3 regions of the Methylovorus sp. MP688 genome follow, and region 1 is predicted to be linked to each of the others. Evidence: riboswitches for the same ligand, from Rfam matches in the RefSeq annotation. Region 1 holds a riboswitch; each other region holds the start of a gene.

The links. A riboswitch is a leader RNA that binds a small molecule or an ion and turns the genes downstream of it on or off. The one in region 1 is predicted to bind cobalamin.
Region 2: linked by a shared signal. The riboswitch ahead of MPQ_RS05610 (ribonucleoside-diphosphate reductase subunit alpha) and the one ahead of MPQ_RS00815 (TonB-dependent receptor domain-containing protein) in region 1 are both predicted to bind cobalamin.
Region 3: linked by a shared signal. The riboswitch ahead of MPQ_RS09690 (TonB-dependent siderophore receptor) and the one ahead of MPQ_RS00815 (TonB-dependent receptor domain-containing protein) in region 1 are both predicted to bind cobalamin.

The regions. Positions count from the first base shown of each region.
Region 1 covers NC_014733.1:176,568-184,320, forward strand. Annotated here, with positions in the region: gene MPQ_RS00795 (cobaltochelatase subunit CobN) at 1-672, opposite strand, end outside; gene MPQ_RS00800 (cobyrinate a,c-diamide synthase) at 669-1,958, opposite strand; gene cobO (cob(I)yrinic acid a,c-diamide adenosyltransferase) at 1,952-2,563, opposite strand; gene MPQ_RS00810 (hypothetical protein) at 2,560-3,129, opposite strand; gene MPQ_RS00815 (TonB-dependent receptor domain-containing protein) at 3,250-5,124, opposite strand; cobalamin riboswitch at 5,231-5,438, opposite strand; gene MPQ_RS00820 (hypothetical protein) at 5,617-6,180, opposite strand; gene MPQ_RS00825 (TonB-dependent receptor) at 6,305-7,753, opposite strand, start outside.
Region 2 covers NC_014733.1:1,150,766-1,158,518, forward strand. Annotated here, with positions in the region: gene metE (5-methyltetrahydropteroyltriglutamate--homocysteine S-methyltransferase) at 1-631, shown strand, start outside; gene MPQ_RS05605 (EamA family transporter) at 721-1,593, opposite strand; cobalamin riboswitch at 1,807-2,064, shown strand; gene MPQ_RS05610 (ribonucleoside-diphosphate reductase subunit alpha) at 2,208-5,021, shown strand; gene MPQ_RS05615 (ribonucleotide-diphosphate reductase subunit beta) at 5,118-6,263, shown strand; gene MPQ_RS05620 (ATP-dependent endonuclease) at 6,492-7,753, shown strand, end outside.
Region 3 covers NC_014733.1:2,042,358-2,050,110, forward strand. Annotated here, with positions in the region: gene ribA (GTP cyclohydrolase II) at 1-337, shown strand, start outside; gene MPQ_RS09675 (EAL domain-containing protein) at 350-2,701, opposite strand; gene MPQ_RS09680 (patatin-like phospholipase family protein) at 3,146-4,081, shown strand; gene MPQ_RS09685 (hypothetical protein) at 4,113-4,601, opposite strand; cobalamin riboswitch at 4,793-4,989, shown strand; gene MPQ_RS09690 (TonB-dependent siderophore receptor) at 5,105-7,201, shown strand; gene MPQ_RS09695 (TonB-dependent siderophore receptor) at 7,365-7,753, shown strand, end outside.

The DNA.
Region 1 (7,753 bases):
TACCGGTGCGGCATTTAGACGCAGTGCCGTTGGCGCGATTTCCTTGTCCTGCATGCGGTAAACCATGGCAGGCTGCGGCTTGGGTAATGGCGCTGTGCCACGAGGGTGTAGCCAGTAGCGGATGAAGGCGGTCTGGTTTTCACTGCCACCGGCTTGCCACAGGTCATGCAGGGCCAGCCATTGCGCGGCTGCCGGATGGTTGCGCGCGGCGCTGGCAATCTCCGGGGCGAGATTGTTCTGAGTGAGTGTCAGCGCTGCCGCATCCTTAAAGCGGCTGACCGGCTTACCAGCAAAGCGGCTGCGCATGGAAAGCCCGCTTTCGCCATTGAGTGCGATGAAGTTGCGGATATCGCCACTGCCAGCCCGATCCAGCCGGACTTGCAGTCGTTGCGCGGCTTCGCCATAGACGGCGATGGCCATCACGGCATCGGCATTTTTCAGCCAGCGATCCAGCGTTTTGTCGTCCGCCGCCAGTACTTGCGATTGCGTGCGCAGCAGGATTTTATCCTTGCCGTTATTGGCAAGTACCACGTGCGCCGCATTGGCCACTGCCGGGGCGGTGCGATCGGAGACGATGCCGAACAGCGTGGCAGCGGAGGCAGGCGGGCTGGAAAGGGTGAATGCCGCAAGCAGCAGGCCGCCAAGGGTATAAGCAGGCAGCCGGGCCATCATGCGGTGAAGAGGGCGGCGGCCGCTTGCGGGTTGGAGGGGAAGTAAAAGTGCAGATAGCTCGCGGTCAGGCTGCCATGGCGATAGATGGCTTCGCCGGGTTTTCCGCGCTGGGTGATGGCGCTGTGCATAGGCGGCAAGGTGGTTTCCATGCGGGAGTAATGAAAGGTGTGGGCGTTGAGGCGCCCATCGGCAAAGTCGGCAAACTGCACGCCCAGCCCCTGAAAGCGCGGCTGCATGCTGGTGCTGCCAGGCAGCAGGCCAAACATCGGCGTGCTATCAATCGCCTCACTGAGTGCCATCATGCCGCCGCATTCGGCCAGCATGGGTATGCCTGCTTGCCAGGCTTGCTGCAATGCCTGGCGCATGGCCTGGTTGGCGCTGAGGGTCGCGGCATGGATCTCCGGATAGCCGCCGGGAAACCACAGGGCATCGGCGGTGGGCAGCGCCTGATCATGTAGCGGTGAGAAAAATTCGAGTTGGGCGCCCATTTCACGCAGGCAATCCAGATTGGCAGGATAAATAAAACAGAAGGCTGCATCGCGTGCGATGGCGATGGTTTTGCCCGCCAGCGGACGGAAGCTATCGGCTGGGGTGTCGGTTGGTGCAGCGAAGTCGGTAGCCGGGGGTAGCGGCAAGATGCCATCGGGCTGCGAGGCCAGCAGGGCCTGTGCTGCAGCGCTGATGCGTTGTTCCAGATCGTCAATCTCGTCGGCACGGTGCAGGCCGAGGTGGCGTTCTGGCAATGAAAAGTTGTCGGATTTTGGCAAGGCGCCCAGCCATGGAATATCGGCTGGCAGGCTCTGACGCAATAAATCCGCATGGTGGCTGCTACTGGTGCGGTTGCCGATGACACCTGCCGGAATCAGCGCCGGGCGATAGCGATAAAGCCCGGCTGCCAGTGCGCCAAAAGTCTGCGCCATGCCAGCAGCATCTACGGTCAGGGCGACAGGGATACGAAAGCGTTCGGCGATATCAGCGCTGGATGGCGCACCATCGTAAAGCCCCATCACGCCTTCAATGATGATCACATCGGCGTCGAGCGCGGCCTGATGCAGCCTGGCCTGGATGTCGGCCTCACCATTCATGGCCAGGTCGAGGTTGTAAACGGGATGACCGGTGGCGGTCGCCAGGATCATGGGGTCAAGAAAGTCGGGGCCGCATTTGAAACCACGCACCCGCAAGCCGCTATCGCGCCAGGCGCGGGCCAGGGCGGCGGTGACCAGTGTTTTGCCCTGATTGGATGCCGGGGCGGAAACCAGCAGGGCCGGGCAGGCCGCCGCTACCACTCCACCCCCGGCATGGCTTGCACGCCATTTTTAAAGGCATGCTTCACCATATTCATTTCGGTGACGGTGTCGGCCTGCTCTATCAGCTCCGGCGGCGCTGCCCGGCCGGTGACGACCACATGCTGCATAGCAGGGCGCGCGGCAATGTCCGCCAGCACATCGGCCAGCTCCAGGTAATGGTATTTGAGCACGATGTTGAGCTCGTCCAGTATCACCACGCCGACACTGCTATCTTGCATGGCTTGCTGCGCCTGGGCCCAGCCTTGTTTGGCAGCGGCAATATCGCGATCGCGGTTTTGCGTTTCCCAGGTAAAGCCTTCGCCCATCACATGCCAGGTGACATTGGGCTGGTTGCGGTAAAAGGCCTCTTCGCCGGTGTCGGAGCGGCCTTTGACAAACTGCACCACCACCGCACGCTGACCATGCCCCAGCGCACGCGCCAGCAGGCCAAACGCTGCGGTGGATTTGCCTTTGCCATTGCCGGTATTCACCAGCAACAGGCCGCGCTCTACCCGGGCGGCCTCAATCTTGGCATCGACCACTGCTTTTTTGCGCGCCATGCGATCGGCATGGCGCTGGTTCAGCCCCTGGTCTTGCTCACTCATGCGGCTTGCTTGGCATCAGCGCGCACCAGCTTGATCACGATATGAATGATGGCGGCGGTGGCGATGTAAAACGCCAGGGTTTGCAGGGAAGATGGATAGTATTTGGTCAGGCGTGGCAGGAATTCCATCAGTGATGGATCGGCGTAGCGACCGGAGAAGAAGTAGAAGCCGCCGCTGGAGAACAGGTGGCAGATAAAGCTACTGACCAGTACAGCGCCGCTCAATGTGAACAGGGATTTGATGGCAAAGCTGTAGTGCTTGGCAAACCAGCGACCGCCCAGCCACAGGGTACCGTAAGCCGGTACCAGGAAGCCATAGGCCGGGCTGGTGCAGAAATCGCTGCCGCCACTGGCGCTCACCGAGGCAAAGTCCAGACCCGCTGCGAGGCCCATGAAGACGGGAAACACCCACATTGGGCGCAGATAAACACCCAGCATGAAAAAGACGGCCCAGGATGCGCTGGGCAGATGGTTGACGCTGGCAAAGTGGTTGCCACGCGTCATGATCATGAGTGCTGCGAGCAGTAAGCCGACGATAAGCTGTTGCTGTTTGGTGAGGTTAAGCATGAGAGATTGCCTTATGGTTAAAGTATTTAAGAAACGGAACATTTCAATATTTTAAATGAAATGTTCCCTTAACATTGCCTCTTGCATGGCCTATCGTTTTGCCGCTGCTCTTTGCCCGCCTTAAAGCGCGGGCGAATAGCGCAGTGTGACGAACAGGTTGGTGCCGAACGTGCCATAGTCCTTGGCCAACTCATACTCGCGATCAAACAGATTGTTGACGCGCGCATTCACTGACCAGTCCTGGTTGATGCGGTAATTGGTAAACACATTGAGCAGGGTGTAACCGCTCAGGCGGAGAGCGTTGGCCGTGTCATCAAAACGATGGCCGGAGCTTTCGATTTCACTGCCAAATTGCCAGTCGCCCCACGTTTGGGTTAAGCCCAGCGCGCCATGCTCACGGGCGCGACGCGGCAGCCAGTTTCCTGTGTCGGCATCTTCTGCCCGCAAAAAGTCGGCATTGCCGTATACCTGAGTGCGATCCCAGCTGCCGTTGTAGCTCAGCGTCAGGCCTTTGAGATCGGCTTTATTGACGTTGATGGGTGGAGTAGTTGTGCCCACCGATGGCGTGATGATCAGGTTATCCACCTTATTTTTGTAATAGATGGCGCTGATACGCTGGCCACCCTGGCTAAATTGCAGGCCAATCTCGCCATTTTCGGCTTCTTCTGGTTTGAGGTTGGGATTACCTATGTATCTACCTTGCAAGGGGCTATAAAGCTGATTAAAGGTCGGTGCATTAAATGCCGTCCCGTATAGCGCATGGGCGCGCCATTGCGGATTAATCTGGTAAGCATACCCAAGGCTGCCGGTGGTTTTGTCGCCAAACTGCGAGTTCTGGTCGAGGCGACTGTTGGCCTGGAACTGGTGGCTCCCGAGCTTGTATTGCCAGCCCAGCAGATAGGATTGAATGTTGCGTTCATCCTTGGCAAATTTGGTCGTTCCCTCAACCTTCTGTTCGCGCCGCTCAGAGCCCAGCGTAAACAAGCCCAAATCTGTCGTGATGTCGTTTTGCCAGCTGTATTGGGTTTGCGTGGTCTTGATCAGTGAGCGGACTTTCAGGGTATTGGCCGTGTTTGGGCTGAATGACTCCAGATTGTCCTCACTCTGGCCGACGCTGAAATTGCTCATCCAGTTTTCGGTGAACTGATTTTTGCTGTAAACCGAGATCAGAGTCTGACGGCGGTTGCCATAATAATCAAAGCGGTTTGTTGGGTTTGCTGCTGGACTAGTAGTGCCACCATCGTAATGGTTGGTGCCCTCATTCAGCCAGCCCTGGATGCCGAGCTCATGGTTCTCGGTGAAATGCTGAGCCAGTTTCAATGACACATTTCTGTTGTTATAGCCATCGTCATCCGGGTTGTAATTTCTTAATGTTTTATTAGCAATGGCAGAGACGCCATTGGTGGAACTGGCTCCGGCCTGCACGCTGAAACTGGTGTTTTCGACTCGTCCCGCAATTCCAGCCGTGGCGCTGCTGCTGCCATAGGTGCCCAGGCCCACGCTCGCATTCAGGCGCGGTTTGCCTTTGCCGCTCTTGGTAAAAATCTGGATGACGCCGCCGATTGCATCAGCGCCATACAAGCTGCTGGCCGGGCCGCGCAGGATTTCCACGCGCTCAATCTGGTCGAGCGGAATATTTTCAAGCGCTGTGGTGCCGGTGGTGGCGGAGCTGACGCGCAGGCCGTCTATCAGCACTAGCGTATGTGTGGCGTTGGCGCCACGGATAAAGATATCAGCAGATTTGCCGGTGCCGCCATTCTGTACGATCTGCACGCCGGGTTGCATGGCGAGCAGTTGCACCAGGGTCGTCTGACCGGCTTTCTGAATCTGATCCTGGGTAATGACGGAAATATCGCCCAGCGCATCGCTGACTTTTTGTTCGGTGCGGGCGGCGGTGACGACGATGTCTGACAGTGTGGTATCGGCCGCCACTGAATTGAATGAATGCGCAAACAAAGGCGCAAGCGCGATGGCGAGTGCAGAACGGTGAAGCATGGAATTTTCCTTATGCTGTTCCCGGCAACGCTTGCGCCTGTGGCGTGGTAATCAAGACAGAGTGGAGAACAGCTGAAGCGAGTCTGGTGACGCTGCAACCCCGCAGCAATCCCTTGAATCATCAGGCCGGTCTCCGGGCTCATACGTTTTGTTAATCCGCCTTCCCATGGCTATGCCACAGTGGCGTGTAGGATCAACCACACGTAATTACCGTTGCGGGGGCAGCACAGGGTTTGTTTGTGAAAACTCACCTGTTTCCCAGTTTCACCTCATCGCAGAATAGCGACTTCGGCACCTGAACAACTGCGTGAATTATATGCGATGTCGCCGAAAATAAACAGGCGGGGAAATGCGGTTGAGGAAAAGCGAGGAACGAACGTTAGGCGTCTGGAGATACACTTTTTGCAAGCTTACATGGCATGCAGCCCAGCAGATTGCCGGGCTGAGAATGTTGATGAGGCTGACGTGGGCTACCACGCTACCCGACAAAGATTAAAGCGATATGCGGCTGGGAGCGGCGATACGCAATTTGAATAAACGGGCTGCCAGCCAACCAATCGCCACATACATCAACGCGTAGCCGACATAGGGCATGTAATACTTGGCTACGCGGACGCTAAATTCGGTAATGGTCAGGCTATCCACTTTGTCTGAAAACGCAAACCAGAAGGCATTGGACACAACAAAAGCAATGCTGGTGGAGCCCCAGGCAAACAAGGCAAATGGCAAGATGGAAAATGGCTTGTCACTATCCGCCAGTAACCGTCCCGCGCCCCATACCAGACCATAGGTGGGAATCAGGCCCCAGTAACCAGGCGACATGCAGTAATCCGACACGCCTTGCCAGCCCATGGCATACCCATCCATGCCAAATGCCGCAATCAGCGCCAGCCCCAGCCAGCTCGTATTAGTGATCAGCAAGCCGCCCATGAACAGCACCGCCAGCGTGGCGTCAGGCAGGTAAACATCATTGCCGAAATGCTGGGTGCGAGTGGCGATGATCAAGAGAATCAGGATAGCGCCCACCCAGAAAGACTGCTTGTTGTGCTGCGGCATTTCGTCAAAACTCCGTTGTGCTTGCTTAGTGCCTTGGATTGTAACTGTTTAAATCAAAATCCCCAAAAGCAAAAGCCGCCAGATACATTCAAGTAGGTGGCGGCCATATCAGCTTTAAGGGCGATTAAAAGTCAGCTTTCATGCCTACGCGCCAGGTACGTGAGAAATCGACTGGATAGATGGCATCGTCACGCACCTGTATGGAGTTCTTGTGTTCAAAAATGTTATTAAGTGCAGTGAATAGCTGCACATTCTTGAATTTATAACTCAGGGCAAGGTTAGTGGATTCGTAGCTATTTTGTTTCTGCGTCAGGTTATTGGCGAAGTCATCCGCTGAATAAGTGGAAGAGCGCCACACATGGCTGAGGTTTAGGTAAGCATTTTCGTAAAAACGATACCCAAGATTAGCTACTACCCCATTGCGCGATACTCCCGGGAGTTCTTTGCCATTAAACGCTCCATTCCCATCGGCTTCTCTATCGATAATTGCCCGTGTGTATGTGTAAATGAGGGACGTGCTGATGTTATCGGTAACTTGAAACTGATCTTGAAACTCAAGGCCATATTTGTGGGACTGGTCTATATTTGTATTAAGCCCAATAAGTGAGTTGTAATAAATTTCGTCATGTAAGCGAGTTTTGAAAAGGGTGATTTTCAAACGATTTTTTTCAATCAAATGATTGAAGCCCACATTGAGAGTTCTGGCCCGTGATGGCGCAATGAAACTATTAAATGCGCCGATCTGGTTGAAGAAACGGTCAATATCAGGAGCTTGGTAGGCTTTGTTATAGTTGGCAAACACGCTGGATTGCTGATTAAGGCGATAGTTCATGCCTATATCCCAAGCTCCCAGTTTATCCCCATTTTCCCAGCCAGTTGTTCCGGTTGGATTGTAGTTATATTCCACTTTTTCTCGGCGGGCTCCTGCCGAAAGTGTAAGAGCATCAAGATGCAGTTCTGATTGAATAAAAGCCGCTGTATTGTCTTTGGTGAAATTATTGCTAGTGCCTTTTCGCTCCCCTTCAAAGGTTTGTAAACCTCCAACAACGCTAAAGAGGTCGCTCTGATATGTCAGCCCTACGTCATGGGAAAGATAGTCGTAGTCGAACTTCGAACTATAGTTGAAATACTCGGAGTGCTTATCTTCCTGTGTGCGGTTGGCACTGAGTTTCCAATGATTGTTGATTTGATACTCCAGCCCCACTCGCCATTGATCAGAGTCCAACGCTTGATGGGTATATGCTCCGCTGCTGCCGTTTTGGCGAGGGTTATCTCTAAACTGTGCGCGTGTCAGTGAGTTGACATAGCGGATGTCGGTGCGCGAGCTCGTGCCCTCTACATTAAAACGAAGGCCATCCATAGGCTTAATACCGAGTTTGATATTCTGTGCTGTGGTTGAGTAGCTGTCTCTTTTGCCAGTACTATCTTTTTTGCTGTATCCATCATTGCTGTCATCAGAAGCGCTGGCAGATAAATCAAAGTATTGCTCAGAAATACCCGCGGAAATATTGCCAGTTTTGCTTCCGAAGTTCCCCGCTGAAGCGCTGACAGAAACGCCAGTGCGTGTTTTTGT
Region 2 (7,753 bases), 970 kb from region 1:
GCTCACAGGTCCAGTGACCATGATGCAATGGTCGTTTGTGCGCGATGACCAGCCGCGCGAAACCACCGCCTTGCAACTGGCGCTGGCAATACGCGATGAAGTGGCTGATCTGCAAAATGCAGGCATTGCCATCATCCAGATTGACGAGCCCGCCTTCCGCGAAGGGCTGCCTTTGCAGCAGGCCAAGTGGGCGCAGTATCTGGCATGGGCGGTGCGGGCATTCAAGCTATCGGCCAGCGTGGCGGAAGACAGCACGCAGATACATACCCACATGTGCTATTCGGAGTTCAACGACATTCTGCCGTCGATTGCCGCGATGGATGCCGACGTGATTACCATTGAGACGTCGCGCTCGGCGATGGAACTGCTGGATGGCTTTGGCGAGTTTGATTACCCCAACGACATCGGCCCCGGGGTGTATGACATCCACTCGCCGCGGGTGCCGAGTGTGGAAGCCATGACCACCTTGCTGAAGCGTGCGATTGAGGTGATCCCGGTAGAGCGCTTGTGGGTGAATCCGGATTGCGGCCTTAAAACCCGCGGCTGGCCGGAAACCATCGCCGCCCTGCAACACATGGTCGCCGCCGCACGTCAGCTCCGCCACGAGAAGCTCAATCACAAGGCGGCGTGATCTCGGGACTATCGTTCTTGTAACCCTTGCCAGCGGCCCACGTATGAATGCATGCGTGGGCCGCTGGCATTTTTAATGCTCGGCTTGGCTCAGGCGCTAATCACCAGCAGGCTGCCCAGCATCATGACGATGGCGGCGATCAGCTTGCGCAGAATGTCTTTTTCCTTGAACACCTGATAGCCCACCAGCACCTGCAACACCATGCTCATCTGAAACAGCGCCAGCGTGTACGCCACCAGCATGTGCGACAGCAGCACCAGCGTGCAGTACTGCATGATGAAAATCATGACGCCTATGCTGGCAATCGTGGGCAAATGCGACAGCGAGGTTTTGGTGCTTTCTTTAACACTCGCGGGTATGAACAGCAGATTCGCCAGCATCACCAGCGGCAAGCCCAGCAGCGACCAGAACACCAGCGTGGCCAGCGGCCCGCCATCCGTCACCGCGTTTTTCAGGAACAGCGTGCCGATGGAAAACAGCAAGATGGACAGAAAACGCGCCTGCACGCCGCGCTCCTTCAGCAACAGCAGCATGCGGTTGGCCTCGCGCTGACCATTGGCAGGCATCAGAAAAAAACTGCCCACTACGATGATGGCCACGCCTGCAAAGCCCTGCAGGGTAGGCACCTCGCCCAGAAACACAATGGCGAGCAGCATGGAAATCACCACCTTGTAGGCATTCAGCGGCCCAAACACCGACAGATCGGTTTTGGCGAGCGACATCACCATGAACATCCAGCCGCCCACATCGAGCAGGGCGGCCAGCAAGACATTCACCCAGAACGCCTGCGGCAGGCTGGCAGCATGCACCACAGGCACAAACGGTAGCGCCAGCACACTCAGCACCACATAGCTGGTCGCCACCATGAAGAAGGGGTGCAGCGGATGCTGCGACAGTTTTTTCTGATAGACATTGGCGAGGATGGAAAACACCAGCCTGCCAAATACGAACGCGATTTCCACGAACAACAACTTTCTTTTTTGGGGGATGAAATGCCGGGGAAGGGCAACAACCGACATTATGCGGGTGGATGTCATGTGATTGAAATATTTGTCGCCCGGGCCTGCGCCATCAGGCGTTTTAGCTTGCGGCGATAGCTTGATTCCGGACAGAGTACATAGGGCGTTATGCCCATATTTTGTATTTCTCTGTTGACGATACCACTCCCTATTGTGTTACATTGCCAGCACTACGGTCCTCAAGGTTTGATTCAAACCGCGAGTTAAAAGGGAATCCGGTGCGTGTATCTGCAGATGTTATCTCGCCGATATGCAACGCCGGGGCTGCCCCCGCAACTGTAACCAGCCATCGGGCTGACGCCATGTCAGTCTGGTAGCGCAAGGCATCTGAAGCCACTGAACCTGCCGGGGTTCGGGAAGGCGCCAAGCGTAAGGCCGGGAGCCAGGAGACCTGCCGTGGATTTTTTCAACGCGTTTGAGGCGGGGTGTCCTCGGCAGATGGAAGGTTTGCGCCTTCTCCCTTGCTGGTCCTGGTGGTGGATATACAGCGGCAGTGCAATGTCATTGCGCCTGCGTATGTCGGTCGCCGACTCCCGCTCCTGATAGGAGCCAAGTAGATGGATGATATCAATACCGCGCAGCCGGTTTTAAATGCTGCACTTCCCAGTTTGCAAGTCATACGCCGTGATGGCGCGGCCGTGCCGTTTGCCGCCGACAAGATTTCCATTGCGCTGACCAAGGCGTTTTTGGCGGTGGCGGGCGAGCACTCGACTATTTCCACCCATATGCGCACCGAGGTGCAGGCGCTGACCGATACCGTGGTGGCCGCCCTGGTGCGCCGCAAGCCAGCCGGTGGCTCCATCCACATTGAAGATATTCAGGATCAGGTAGAGCTGGCGCTGATGCGCTCCGGCGAGCATGACGTGGCGCGCGCCTATGTGCTGTACCGCGAAAAGCGCGCCGCCGAGCGTGCCGCCCAGCAAGCGCCTGCGCCCACCCTGCATGTGCTGCAGGATGGCAAGCGCGTGCCGCTGGATCAGCAGTTGCTGCTCAGCATGGTGACCGAGGCCTGCGTGAATCTGGGCGATGCCGTGCAACCCGCCGTGATTGTGGAGCAGGCCATGCGCGACCTTTACGACGGCATGCCGTTTGATGAAGTGCGCCGCGCGCTGATCCTCTCCGCACGCAGCCTGATTGAGCGCGAGCCTGCCTACAACTACGTCACCGCCCGTTTGCAGCTGGACCTGGTGCGTGCGGAGGTGCTGGGCGAAGCCGTGAGCCATACCGCCATGGCGCAGCGCTATGCCGAATATTTTCCGCAATACATCAAGGCCGGCATTGCCGCCGAATTGCTGGATGAGCGCCTGGCGCAGTTTGATCTCAGCCGCCTTGCCAGCGTACTGGTGGCCGACCGCGATCTGCAGTTTGGCTACCTGGGTTTGCAGACGCTATACGACCGCTACTTTTTGCATATTGAAGAGCGCCGCATCGAGCTGCCGCAGGTGTTTTTCATGCGCGTGGCCATGGGCCTGGCGATCAACGAGATTGACCGCGAAAGCCGCGCCATTGAGTTTTACCATGTGCTGTCCAGCTTTGATTTCATGAGCTCCACGCCTACCTTGTTCAACAGCGGCACGCGCCATTCGCAGCTGTCCTCATGCTACCTCACCACCGTGAGCGATGATCTGGATGGCATTTACCAGGCGATCAAGGAAAACGCGCTGCTGCAAAAATTTGCCGGTGGCCTGGGCAATGACTGGACGCCAGTGCGGGCGCTGGGCTCGCGCATCAAGGGCACCAATGGCAAAAGCCAGGGCGTGATTCCTTTCCTGAAAGTGGTCAACGATACCGCCGTGGCGGTGAATCAGGGCGGCAAGCGCAAGGGCGCGGTGTGTGGCTATCTGGAAAGCTGGCATCTGGACCTGGAAGAGTTTCTGGACCTGCGCAAGAACACCGGCGACGACCGCCGCCGTACGCACGACATGAACACCGCCAACTGGATTCCTGACCTCTTTATGCAGCGCGTGCAGGCCAATGCGGATTGGACGCTGTTCTCACCATCCGACGTGCCGGACCTGCATGATCTGTATGGCAAGGCATTCGAGACTGCCTATACCAACTACGAGCGCCGCGCCGACCATGGCGAGATCAAGCTGTTCAAGCGCGTGCCCGCGGTGCAGCTGTGGCGCAAGATGCTCTCCATGCTGTTTGAAACCGGGCATCCGTGGATCACCTTCAAAGACCCGTGCAATATCCGTTCGCCGCAGCAGCACGTGGGCGTGGTTCACAGCTCCAACCTCTGCACCGAGATCACGCTGAATACTTCCGAAACGGAAATCGCCGTGTGCAACCTGGGCTCGGTAAACCTGATGGCCCACCTCAAGCGCGAAGGCGACAGCTATGTGCTGGACCAAACCAAGCTGGCTGCCACCATCCGCGTGGCGATGCGCATGCTGGATAACGTGGTCGACATCAACTTCTACGCCGTGGGCAAGGCGCGCAATTCCAATTACCGTCACCGCCCGGTGGGCCTCGGCATCATGGGTTTTCAGGATGCCTTGCACGCCATGCGCGTGCCGTATGCCTCGGCTGCGGCGGTGGAGTTTGCCGACCGCGCGATGGAAGCCGTGTGCTACAACGCCTACCTTGCCTCCAGCTATCTGGCGGAAGAGCGGGGCGCGTATTCGTCATTCCGTGGCAGCCTGTGGGATCAAGGCATATTGCCGCTGGATACGCTCAATCTGCTATCCGAAGCACGTGGCGGCCAGGTGGAAGTGGACCGCTCAAGGACGCTGGATTGGGATAGCCTGCGCCAGCGCATACAGCGCGTGGGCATGCGCAATTCCAACTGCGTGGCGATTGCACCCACGGCGACCATCTCCAATATCGTCGGTGTCTCCGCCAGCATAGAGCCGGAATACCAGAACCTGTATGTGAAATCCAACCTCTCGGGTGAATTCACCGTGGTAAACGAGCAACTGGTGCAAGACCTGAAAGCGCGTGGCCTGTGGGATGAGGTGATGATTGCCGACATCAAGTATTACGACGGCTCGCTGGCCGCCATCGAGCGCGTGCCGGCGGACCTCAAGCAGCTGTACGCCACGGCGTTTGAGGTAGACCCGGTGTGGCTGGTCGAAGCCGCTGCCCGCCGCCAGAAGTGGATAGACCAGGCGCAATCGCTCAACCTCTACTTCGCCGCGCCCTCCGGCAAAAAGCTCAACGACGTCTACCTGCTGGCCTGGCTGCGTGGCCTCAAAACCACGTATTACCTGCGCTCGTTAGGCGCTACCTCGGCCGAGAAATCGACCGGGCAGGGCGGGGAGCTCAATGCGGTGTCGTCCGCCTTGCCTGCGGTGGCCGCGGCTACCAATGCCGAGCCTGAGCCCAAGCAATGCCTGATCGACGATCCCGACTGCGAAGCCTGCCAATAACCCTGACTGTCTGCGACTCACCTACGCTGGCTGCACATGATGTGCCTTGCCACCAGGGTGGGTCGCACCTTCATCGCCGAATTTTAAGGAAACACCATGCTGAATTTTGAAGACGATATCCTGACTGCCCCCGCTGCCGCGCCAACCGCCACGCCCAAGGCAGTCCCCGCCATGCCATCTGCCGCCGCCACTGCCATCTCAGCCGCCAACCAGCCCAGCGCTACGGGCCGGGTGCAAGCGGTGGATAAGCGCGTGATCAATGGCCAGACCGACGTTAACCAGCTCGTGCCATTCAAATACCACTGGGCGTGGGACAAATACCTGGCAGGCTGCGCCAACCACTGGATGCCGCAAGAAATCTCCATGAGCCGCGACATTGCCCAGTGGAAAGACAGCAGCGCGCTCACCGAAGACGAACGCTTGATCGTCAAACGCAACCTCGGCTTTTTCACCACCGCCGACTCGCTCGCCGCCAACAACATCGTGCTCGGCACCTATCGCCACATCACCGCGCCCGAGTGCCGCCAATATCTGCTGCGCCAAGCCTTTGAAGAAGCCATCCACACCCACGCCTACCAATACATCGTCGAAAGCCTGGGCCTGGACGAAAGCGAAATCTTCAACGCCTATCAAGAAGTCTCCAGCATCCGCGATAAAGACGACTTCCTCATCCCCTTCATCAACACTCTGACCGACCCCGAATTCAAAACCGGCACTACGCAAGCCGACCAGCAGCTGCTGCGCTCGCTCATCGTCTTCGCCTGCATCATGGAAGGCCTGTTTTTCTACGTTGGCTTTGTGCAGATACTCGCCCTCGGCCGCCAGAACAAAATGCAAGGCGCCGCCGAGCAATACCAATACATCCTGCGCGATGAATCCATGCACTGCAATTTCGGCATCGACCTCATCAACACCCTCAAGCTCGAAAACCCGCACCTGTGGACCCCCGAATTCCGCGAAGAAATCAAACGCCTGATGCAACAAGCCGTCGAGCTGGAATACCGCTACGCCGAAGACACCATGCCCCGCGGCGTGCTCGGCCTCAACGCCGCCATGTTTAAGGAATACCTCCGCTTCATCGCCAACCGCCGCATGCAGCAAATCGGCATCGACGCTCTATACCCCGGCGCCAGCAACCCCTTCCCCTGGATGAGCGAAATGATGGATTTGAAGAAAGAGAAGAATTTCTTTGAGACGCGGGTAACGGAGTACCAGACGGGTGGGGCGTTGAGTTGGGATTAGGGGGTATTTTTAGCCCATAGTCAGTACCGGCAGGATGAGCGAGCAGCGAGCCCGCAGCAGTTCGGTCCGCGAAGCGGAGACGGAGTAACGCGTTTCGCTTATTATTTGCTCTTGTGAGTGGCTGTTTTCGCCAAAAGCGTAGTGATGACTCTGGCAAGACAAGAATGCTTCGTCATCAAATGGTGAATACGGCCTCCAAAAGCCCATAAAAAAATAGCGGAGGGATTCGTGCATCTTCACTCATATCGTCTCAGGAATTTTCGACGCCTGAAGGATGCTCATATAGAGCTAGCTGACGACATATCAATATTTGTAGGATCGAATAACAGCGGAAAAACGTCAGCAACTCAGGCCATCCATGCGTTTGTCACAGGTGGAAGAGATCGTTTCAGTCTTTATGATTTCAGTTCTTCTTGTTGGAAAGCCTTCGATGAAGCTGGAGGCATTAACCTGGCCGAACCAGTTCCCGACGGTCTCTCTCTTCCAAGCATAGAGCTTGATCTCTGGTTCGAAGTTGCTGCGTCAGACCTCTATCTAGTGATTCCCTTGCTTCCGAGTACAGCATGGGAAGGAACAAAGGTCGGCATACGGGTTTCGCTGGCTGCACGAAATCCCATTAACCTCATTCAAAATTACCAAGAAGCCAAGGCTAAAGGTAGAGAGCAGGCCGCGGAACTGCCGCCAGGGTCAGAATATGTTCCTTGGCCTCGCTCCCTGACAGACTATCTTCAGCGCGAACTCAAGAGCGAATATGAGCTGCGCTACTTCATCTTGGATCGCACCCACTTTGATGAGAATTTCCGTGAGATCGGGGACTATATCCCAGAAGAATTAAGTGGAGAACCGGGTGGCGGAACAATCCTAAAATCGCTTATCCATATCGACAGTTTGGGGGCTCAACGACACCTGGCCGACCCCAATCCGGAAGCCGGCGGGAGATCGGAAGACCTATCAAAACGTTTGAGCCGCTTCTACAAGCGCAACCTTAATCAAAGGCAAGACGATCACACAGCTCTCAAGGCGTTGTTCGACTCTGAGCAAGCGCTCAACATTCACTTAGATGGCGTATTCAAGCCGATGCTTGATCGGCTCGCGAAGCTAGGTTATCCGGGCATTAATAACCCGCGATTGAAGATTATGTCGGCGCTAGACCCCGCCCACGTCATGAGCCAGGACGCGCGTGTCCACTACCAGATCGGAGACGGCGAAGACATTGCCACACTTCCTGACAGTTACAACGGACTTGGGTTCAAGAATTTGATTTATATGGTCGTGGAGATATTGGACGCCCAAGCGAGATGGGGGACGATGGACAATCGCCCTCCATTGCACCTGATTTTCGTGGAGGAACCAGAGGCCCATCTGCACGCCCAACTCCAGCAGGTATTCATCCGGAATGTGCTTGAGCTTCTGAACATAGAAGGCGACGACGGAAGTATTTTTGGCAGCCAAATGGTCATAACGACTCACTCGCCGCACATTCTTTACGA
Region 3 (7,753 bases), 1.0 Mb from region 1:
AGGCGTGGTGGTCTATCTGCGCGGGCAGGAAGGCCGTGGCATAGGCCTGGCGAACAAGATACGCGCTTACCATCTGCAGGATCAGGGGCTGGATACGGTAGAAGCCAATCTGGCCCTGGGCTTGCCGGTGGATGGCCGCCGCTATGATGCGGCGATTGCCATACTGCATGACCTGCAAGTGCGCTCGGTGCAATTGCTGAGCAACAACCCGGACAAGCTGCAATGCCTGGCAGAAAGCGGGTTTGCCCCCAGCCAGCAACCGTTGCGCATGGTCGCCGGACCTCACAACCAGCAATACCTCGACACCAAGCGGCTAAAACTCGGCCATTGGCTATAACCCGGCCTGCGATTAATGCGCAGGGGCTTTGCGCCAGTCCCGCACAAAGGTCATGAACTGATCAAAAGGCAAGGCCGGCGAGAACAGATAGCCCTGGGCAAAGTCACAGCCTGCGCGCTTCAGCAGTTCCAGCTGGGCTTCGGTTTCCACGCCTTCGGCAATCACGCGCATGCCCAGTCTGTGCGCCATATCCACAATTACTTCGCATAGCACCATGTCGTCATTGCCGGCGCCCAGATTCTGCACGAAGGAGCGGTCGATTTTGACAAAGTCGATATGAAACTTCTTGAGATAGGCCAGCGAGGAGTAGCCGGTGCCGAAGTCATCAATCGAGGTGGCAATACCGGCATCACGGAATTGGGTCAGGGTGGCTTTCACCTGATCTGACGCTTCCAGCAGCAGGCCTTCGGTGATTTCAATGGCCAGACATTCCGCAGGCAGGCCTATCTGGTCGAGATAGGCTTGCCAGGTCTGCAACTCCTGGCTGCTCTGGAATTGCAGCGGCGACACATTGATGCTGACCTGGAAGATGGTCGCATCCACCACATTGCCATCAGGCGGCACACTGCGCGATGCCAGCGATTCCTGCACCAGCGTCACCGTATCGCGTGCTGACTGGCGGAACACCCAGTCGCCCATGCGATTGATCATGCCAGTCTCTTCTGCCACCGGAATAAACTCGAACGGCGGCACCAGTCCGCGTGTGGGATGCTGCCAGCGCACCAGCGCTTCGGCCTTGTGTATCTCGTTGGTCGCCAGATCGACAATCGGCTGGTAGTACATCACCAGCTCGTGCCGGTTGAGTGCATGCCGCAAATCATTGCTGACCTGCAGCTTGTGTGCGGCCAGCTCCTGCATGGATGGCGAGAAGAACTGGTAACGGTTTCGGCCCAGACGCTTGGCTTCGTACATGGCCTGGTCGGCATATTTCATCAGCGTTTCCACATCCCGGCTGTGCTCGGGGAAAGACGCAATACCTATACTGGTGGTCACATACACCACGTGGTTCTCAATGGTGAATGGCAGCGATACCTGGCGCAGAATGCGCTCACACAGCCACTCCACCTGCTGCTGGTTTTGCACATTGGAAAGCACAATGGTGAATTCATCGCCACCCAGACGTGCCAGCAGTGTGCAATCGCGGGCGACGGCGGCGATACGCGCGCCGGTTTCCACCAGCAGCTTGTCACCGATGGAATGCCCTAGCTGATCGTTGATCTGCTTGAAGTTATCCAGATCGAGAAACATCAGCACCAGCGGCTGCTGGTGTTGCAGCGATTTATGGATTTCTTCCGCCAGCTGTTTGTGGAACATGGGACGATTGGGCAAGCCGGTCAGAAAATCGTAATTGGCCTGCTTCCAGATCAGTTTTTGCGAGGCGGCCGCTTGCCTTGCCACTTCGCGCTTGAGCCGGTAGCCGCGCAGCACAATGATGGTCGCCAGCAACAGCAGGCCTGCCAGCAGGAAAGGCAATAAACCGGTTTTGCTGCCAGGCTGCAGGCGCCAGTCATTCAGAATGTCGCTACGCTCTGGCTCCAGATGCTTCAGTGTTTTCTGCAGGATACTGGCCAGCTCTGGCCAGTCCTTGCGCACCGCCATGTTCACGCTGGCTTTGTAAGGCGTGGACCCAGCTTTGGCCAGATAGCGTATGCCCTGCACATTCGATACATAATCCACCACCAGCGGATTGCCGATGTAGGCATCTGCCTTGCCGGTTTCCAGCGCCACAAAGGCCTCTTCGGCGATATCCACCTTGAATAACTCGATACCCTGCTGATCCTTGGTCAACAAGCCAGCCAGGGGACCATTCTTGAATACTGCGACGCGCTTATGCTGGAGGTCAGCAAAGGTGCGGATGGTGTCGTTTTTCTTATGGATATAGATGGTGTAAGGCACCGAAATCACAGGCTCAGGCAGCGCCACAAAGCGGCTGCCATTGAGCGACTTCACGCTGGCGATACCGGATAGCATGTCGGCGGTTTCGGTCGCTGGATTTTCGGAGTATTCGCTGCGTTGAAAACGCACGCCCAGAAGCCGCTCGAAGCGCTTGAGGTAATCCACGGTGATTCCGCGAAACTCGTTGCCCTCCGACAGGAACTCGATCGGCATCCAGCCGTGATGCACCCCTACAGTAATGACCGGATGGGCCTTCAGCCAGGCAAATTCCTGCGTCGTCAGTTCCAGTGTATCTGAGGTCAAAGGCTTGCTGGCAAAGGGCAAGCCGCCACTTTCCAACTGCTCTGCACTGACCGCATAGACTGCGGCCGAAATGCATACCAGTGCCAGCAGGCTCTGTATCAGCATGCGCATTGCAAAGCCTGCCGTGATGGCATGTCCTGAATATTTGAATTTAGCTAGTCGCATCCCGCACTCAATAGTTCTTGTTTTGCCGTTAAGACCGCGAGTCAACTTTGGCTACATAACACGCTGGCGTGTGATGAATTTACGGTCCGCAGGATTAAATCTTGACCCTGAATAGTTGTGTCTTGAATCACATTTGAAGGATGGGAGGATTGTATTGCCGATTCAGATAATAGCAATGACTTATCGCATATGGGGTGACCAGACTTGCAGCCTGAGGGCCACATATCGAAGGTCTGGATAATTTGACTCCCCTTCGCGGCCAAACAGGCTTAATATTCATCTGGCACCCAGCAGTAAGCAACTGAATAATATAAAAATAAACCGGGCTGGCGCATGCACTGCATCCCCATTTCCGCACACGCACAGAAGTTGCACCGCACCGGGGCAAAACGATACGCAAGACTTGAAGCTGCTTTACAGATCAACACTTTCAGGAGGATTGAGATGAAAACAATTTTAAGCATTGATGGGGGTGGTATCCGCGGCTTGATCCCGGCACTGATACTGACTGATATCGAGGCCCATCTGGGCAAGCCGGTCTGGCAATTGTTTGACCTGATTGCGGGCACGTCGACCGGCGGCATTCTGGCGATAGGCTGCGCCAGGAAAGATGCCTCGGGCAAGGCCAGATATGCGGCGAAAGACCTGGTGAATATCTATGAAACCCGCGGCAAGGAGATCTTCTCGCGCTCGCTGTGGAAAGGCGTGTCCTCCATAGGCGGGATTGCCGATGAGCTTTACTCCGCCGATGGCATTGAGCAGGTGCTGCAGGAGTATTTTGAAGACGACGCGCTACAGGATTGCCTGACCAACACCCTGATCACCAGCTATGACCTGCAAAACCGCGAGCCTATCTTTTTCAAGAGCTGGAAAGACGAACACAAACCGCTGCTGCTCAAGCACGTAGCGCGTGCCACCTCGGCCGCGCCTACCTATTTTGAACCGACTCAGATCGAGGTGGCGGGCTCGCTGAAAACCCTGGTGGATGGTGGCGTGTTCATCAACTCGCCCTCGGTATCGGCCTATGCCGAAGCCAAACGCATTTTCCCGGATGAAACCGAGTTTCTGCTGGTCTCGCTAGGCACCGGCGAGCTGATCAGGCCGATTACCTTTGATGAGGCGAAAGACTGGGGCAAGGCTGGCTGGGTACTGCCGCTGTTGAGCTGCATGTTTGATGGCGTGGCCGATGCCGCCAATTATCAGATGCAGATGATACTGGGCGACCATTACTACCGGCTGCAAACGGAATTGAGCATCGCCTCGGATGACATGGATAACGCCACCAAGGGCAATATTGAAAACCTGAAAGCGGAAGCTAAAAAACTGATCAAAGCCAACAAGGCCACGCTGGAGACAATCTATCAGGCGCTGGCGCGCTAAGTGCTGCCACCGTCACCATGCAATGCCCCGGCTAACTGCACAAGCGGGACAGGGAATCAAAATCAAATGCCTGTCCGCTGATGCTCTTCTGAAACACATCCTGCTGCTGAATCCGCTGCGGGGTGTTGAAAGTCGCGCTATTCAGCTTGTCGATAAACCCATCGTCCACCAGCATGGCACAAGCCAGACTGCGGGAGTATTCCGACTTCAACACGGACAGCATCTGGGCATGCTCAAAATCAAACTCCACGATCTTTTGCAGCGATTTCGCATAGGTCGTTCTGACCGAAATCACCTCCGGCAAGCTGGAGGATTGCGCAATCAGCGGCTCAATATCATCGCGTATGCCATCCCGGTTTTTGTCTGGCCCCGAGAGTGGGCTGGTCTTGACCTCAGTATGCAACAAGGCAGCCGCCCAGCCGGGCAGTTTGTCGCAGGCAGATAGCGTCAACAGGAGTCCGGCAGCGCCCAATAGAGGCAACACCCGGGCAAGCTTCGCGGATATAAACAGAAGGTTCATGCGCCCAATAATTAAGAGAGTTTCACGAGCTGAAAGGCCTCATGCAGCCAGATCAAGACTTATGCAGAAAGTATACAGAGCATGCAAAATCCGTCGATCCAGAGGTGACAGAATTGTCACCTTCTCCTGCCAAAGGCCCACTGCGCGCACCTCTTAACATTTCTTAATACTTATTCAAGCTTCCCCTTTATAATCTATGCACACTGCCAGGTGCCTGCCCTCTCGCTCGAGGGGAAAGGTGAAACGGGAAACAGGTGAAATGCCTGTGCTGCCCCCGCAACGGTAAGCGAGTATGGATGTGCCATCGACGCCACTGGGCCTTATGCCTGGGAAGGCGGTGCATCAAGCCTCGCGAGCCCGGAGACCGGCCTGCCAGTCACGAAGGAACTACCGCGGGGCGCGGTGTTTGGGCAAGGCTGGTCAGCCATCTCATACTCTGGCTCTGTGGTTTTTCCATGATGAATCGGCATGCGGGGTCGCATGCGAACATTTAGGAAACGCCCATGAAACGTACTGCCATGGCGAGCCTGACCGGCTTGCTTTTTTCCGTGTCCGCTTACGCTGAAAATATTCAGCCGCTGGAAGAAGTCGAAGTATCCGCACAAAGCCTCAAACCCGAATCCCGCCTCAAACAGCCACTTTCCACCGGCAGCCGCCTCGGCCTGACGCCATTTGAAACGCCCGCCAGCATTGAGGCTGTGGATGCCGACACCATACGCCGCCGCGGCGATATCAGTATCCGCGAAGCCATCTCACGCTCTACCGGCATCAGCGACATCAGCAATCTCGGCGTGGGCAATGCCTTTTCAGCGCGCGGCTTTAGTGGCAATGATTCCATCGGTCAGGCAGAAGATGGCGTACGGCTCTTGACCGCCGCCAGCACGATCACCTTTCCCTCCGACACCTGGGGCTATGAGCGCATCGAGGTATTGCGCGGGCCAGCTTCGGTGTTGTTTGGCACCGGCACCGTGGGTGGCATCATCAACAGCATACGCAAGGCGCCGAGCCGCGAAGCTTCATTTGAAGCCCTGACCGGCTGGGGCACCCGCGGCGAATACCGCGCTGGCGTGGGAGGCACCGGGGCCGTGGGCGAGATAGGCGCATTCCGCATTGATGCCTCCGCCACCGGCGGCAATGGCTATGTGGACCGAGGCGAGCATCAGAGCCGCAAGCTCATGAGCGGCCTGCAACTGGTGCCCAGCGATCGTCTGCGCGTCGATTTCACCTTTGATCATAGCGAAGACTCCCCGACCACCTACACCGGCATCCCTTTGCGCGATGGCCGCATCGACAGCAGCCTGCGCAAGCAGAATTACAACGTGCAAGACAGTGCCATGGATTTTGCCGATGACCGCCTGCGCGCCAAGGTGGAATGGGATATTTCAGATAGCCTGAAACTCACCAACATCGGCTACTGGTTTAACAGCCGCCGCCACTGGCGCAACCTGGAATACTATGCTCTCGATAGTGCCAGCAATACCGTAACGCGATCTCTCTATACCGAGATCAAACACCAGCTGAAACAGCTGGGCAACCGCCTGGAACTGGCCAGCATAGCCGATGCCTTCGGCCACAAGAACCGCTGGGCCATGGGCTGGGAAACCACGCGCGTGGATCTGCGTTATATCGACAACTTTTATGATGGCACGGATGGAAGTAACACCGTGCCGGCCAAGGGTTTTGCGCCGGGTTACTACTCCGATGCCGCGCTGGACCCGACCATCCCCGAATTCAAGGCACGCACCTTGCAAAACGCGCTGTTTGTGGAAGATGCGCTGGACCTGACCGAGCGGCTGAAGCTCACCGCAGGCTTGCGCCAGGACTGGATCAATGTCGATCATCAGAACCTCATCAAGGGCGCTTCCTTCGACAAGGATTACTCGCCCTTTTCCTATCGCCTGGGCACGGTGTTTACCGCCACTCCCGGCCTGGCCGTGTATGGGCAATACAGCCAGGGCTCGGACCCGGTATCGTCCATCGTCTCCTTACGTCCCGGCAGCAAAGCCTACAAGCTGACCACCGCCAAGCAGGCCGAAGTCGGCATCAAGCACATGCTGGATCACGGCAAAGGCGAAGTGACGCTGGCGCTGTACCACATCGCCAAGGACGACATCCTGACACGCGACCCTACCGATCAGCGGCTGACAGTGCAAGGCGGCAAGCAGTCTTCACGCGGTGTGGAGCTTTCCACCCTGCTGCTGCCAAGCGCACATTGGCGTGTAGACGCCAATGTGGCACTGCTGAAGGCGCGCTATGGCGAATTGCTGGAAAGCGGTGCCTCACGCGCCGGCAATACGCCGACCAATGTACCGGAGAAAGTCGCCAACGCCTGGGTTTACTACCAGCTGGGTGACTGGTCCATGGGCGCGGGGGCCCGACTGACAGGGCAACGCTACGCCGACACGGCCAACACCTCGGTCATGCCCGGCTATACCGTGTATGACGCCAACATTGCCTGGCGTGCCAACCGCCACACCACCCTGCGCCTCAACGCCCGCAATCTGGGTGACAAACTCTACGCCAGCACCTATTACGACACCAGCCAGTTCATCCTCGGCCCCTCTCGTAGCCTGGAACTGACGGCCGAAGTCAGCTACTGATTGTCATCGGGGCGGCATGCCATCATGTCGCCCTCACCAAGACAGACCCAGCATGTCGATCGAAAACAGCTTGAAACACGCCTCTTTACATCACACGCTATATTCAGTTGGACATAACGAAAGACCTCCTATTAGAATGACGTCACTTTTAAAGGGGGATCCTATGAAGCTCAACAGAAACAAGCATGCGCGCCTGACCGCCGCCATACTGGGAGGTATGGCGCTGACAGCGCAAGCCGCAGACATCAATACTTTCAACCTGGGGGAGGTCCTGGTCACCGCCCCGAACGACAGCGCTGTCACCGGCTCCAGCGACACCGTCACTCAACGTCAGATGCGTCTGCTGAACCGCGAAACCGTGGGAACCGCCGTCAATACCCTGCCCGGCGTGGCTCTTTCCGAGGGCGGTCCACGCAACGAGCAAACCTTGCAGTTGCGTGGCTTTGACTTAAGACAAGTGCCTGTTTTCATTGATGGCGTTCCGGTCTATGTCTCGTATGACGGCTATGTGGACCTGGCGCGCTTCAATACCTTTGACCTTGCCAGCGTGCA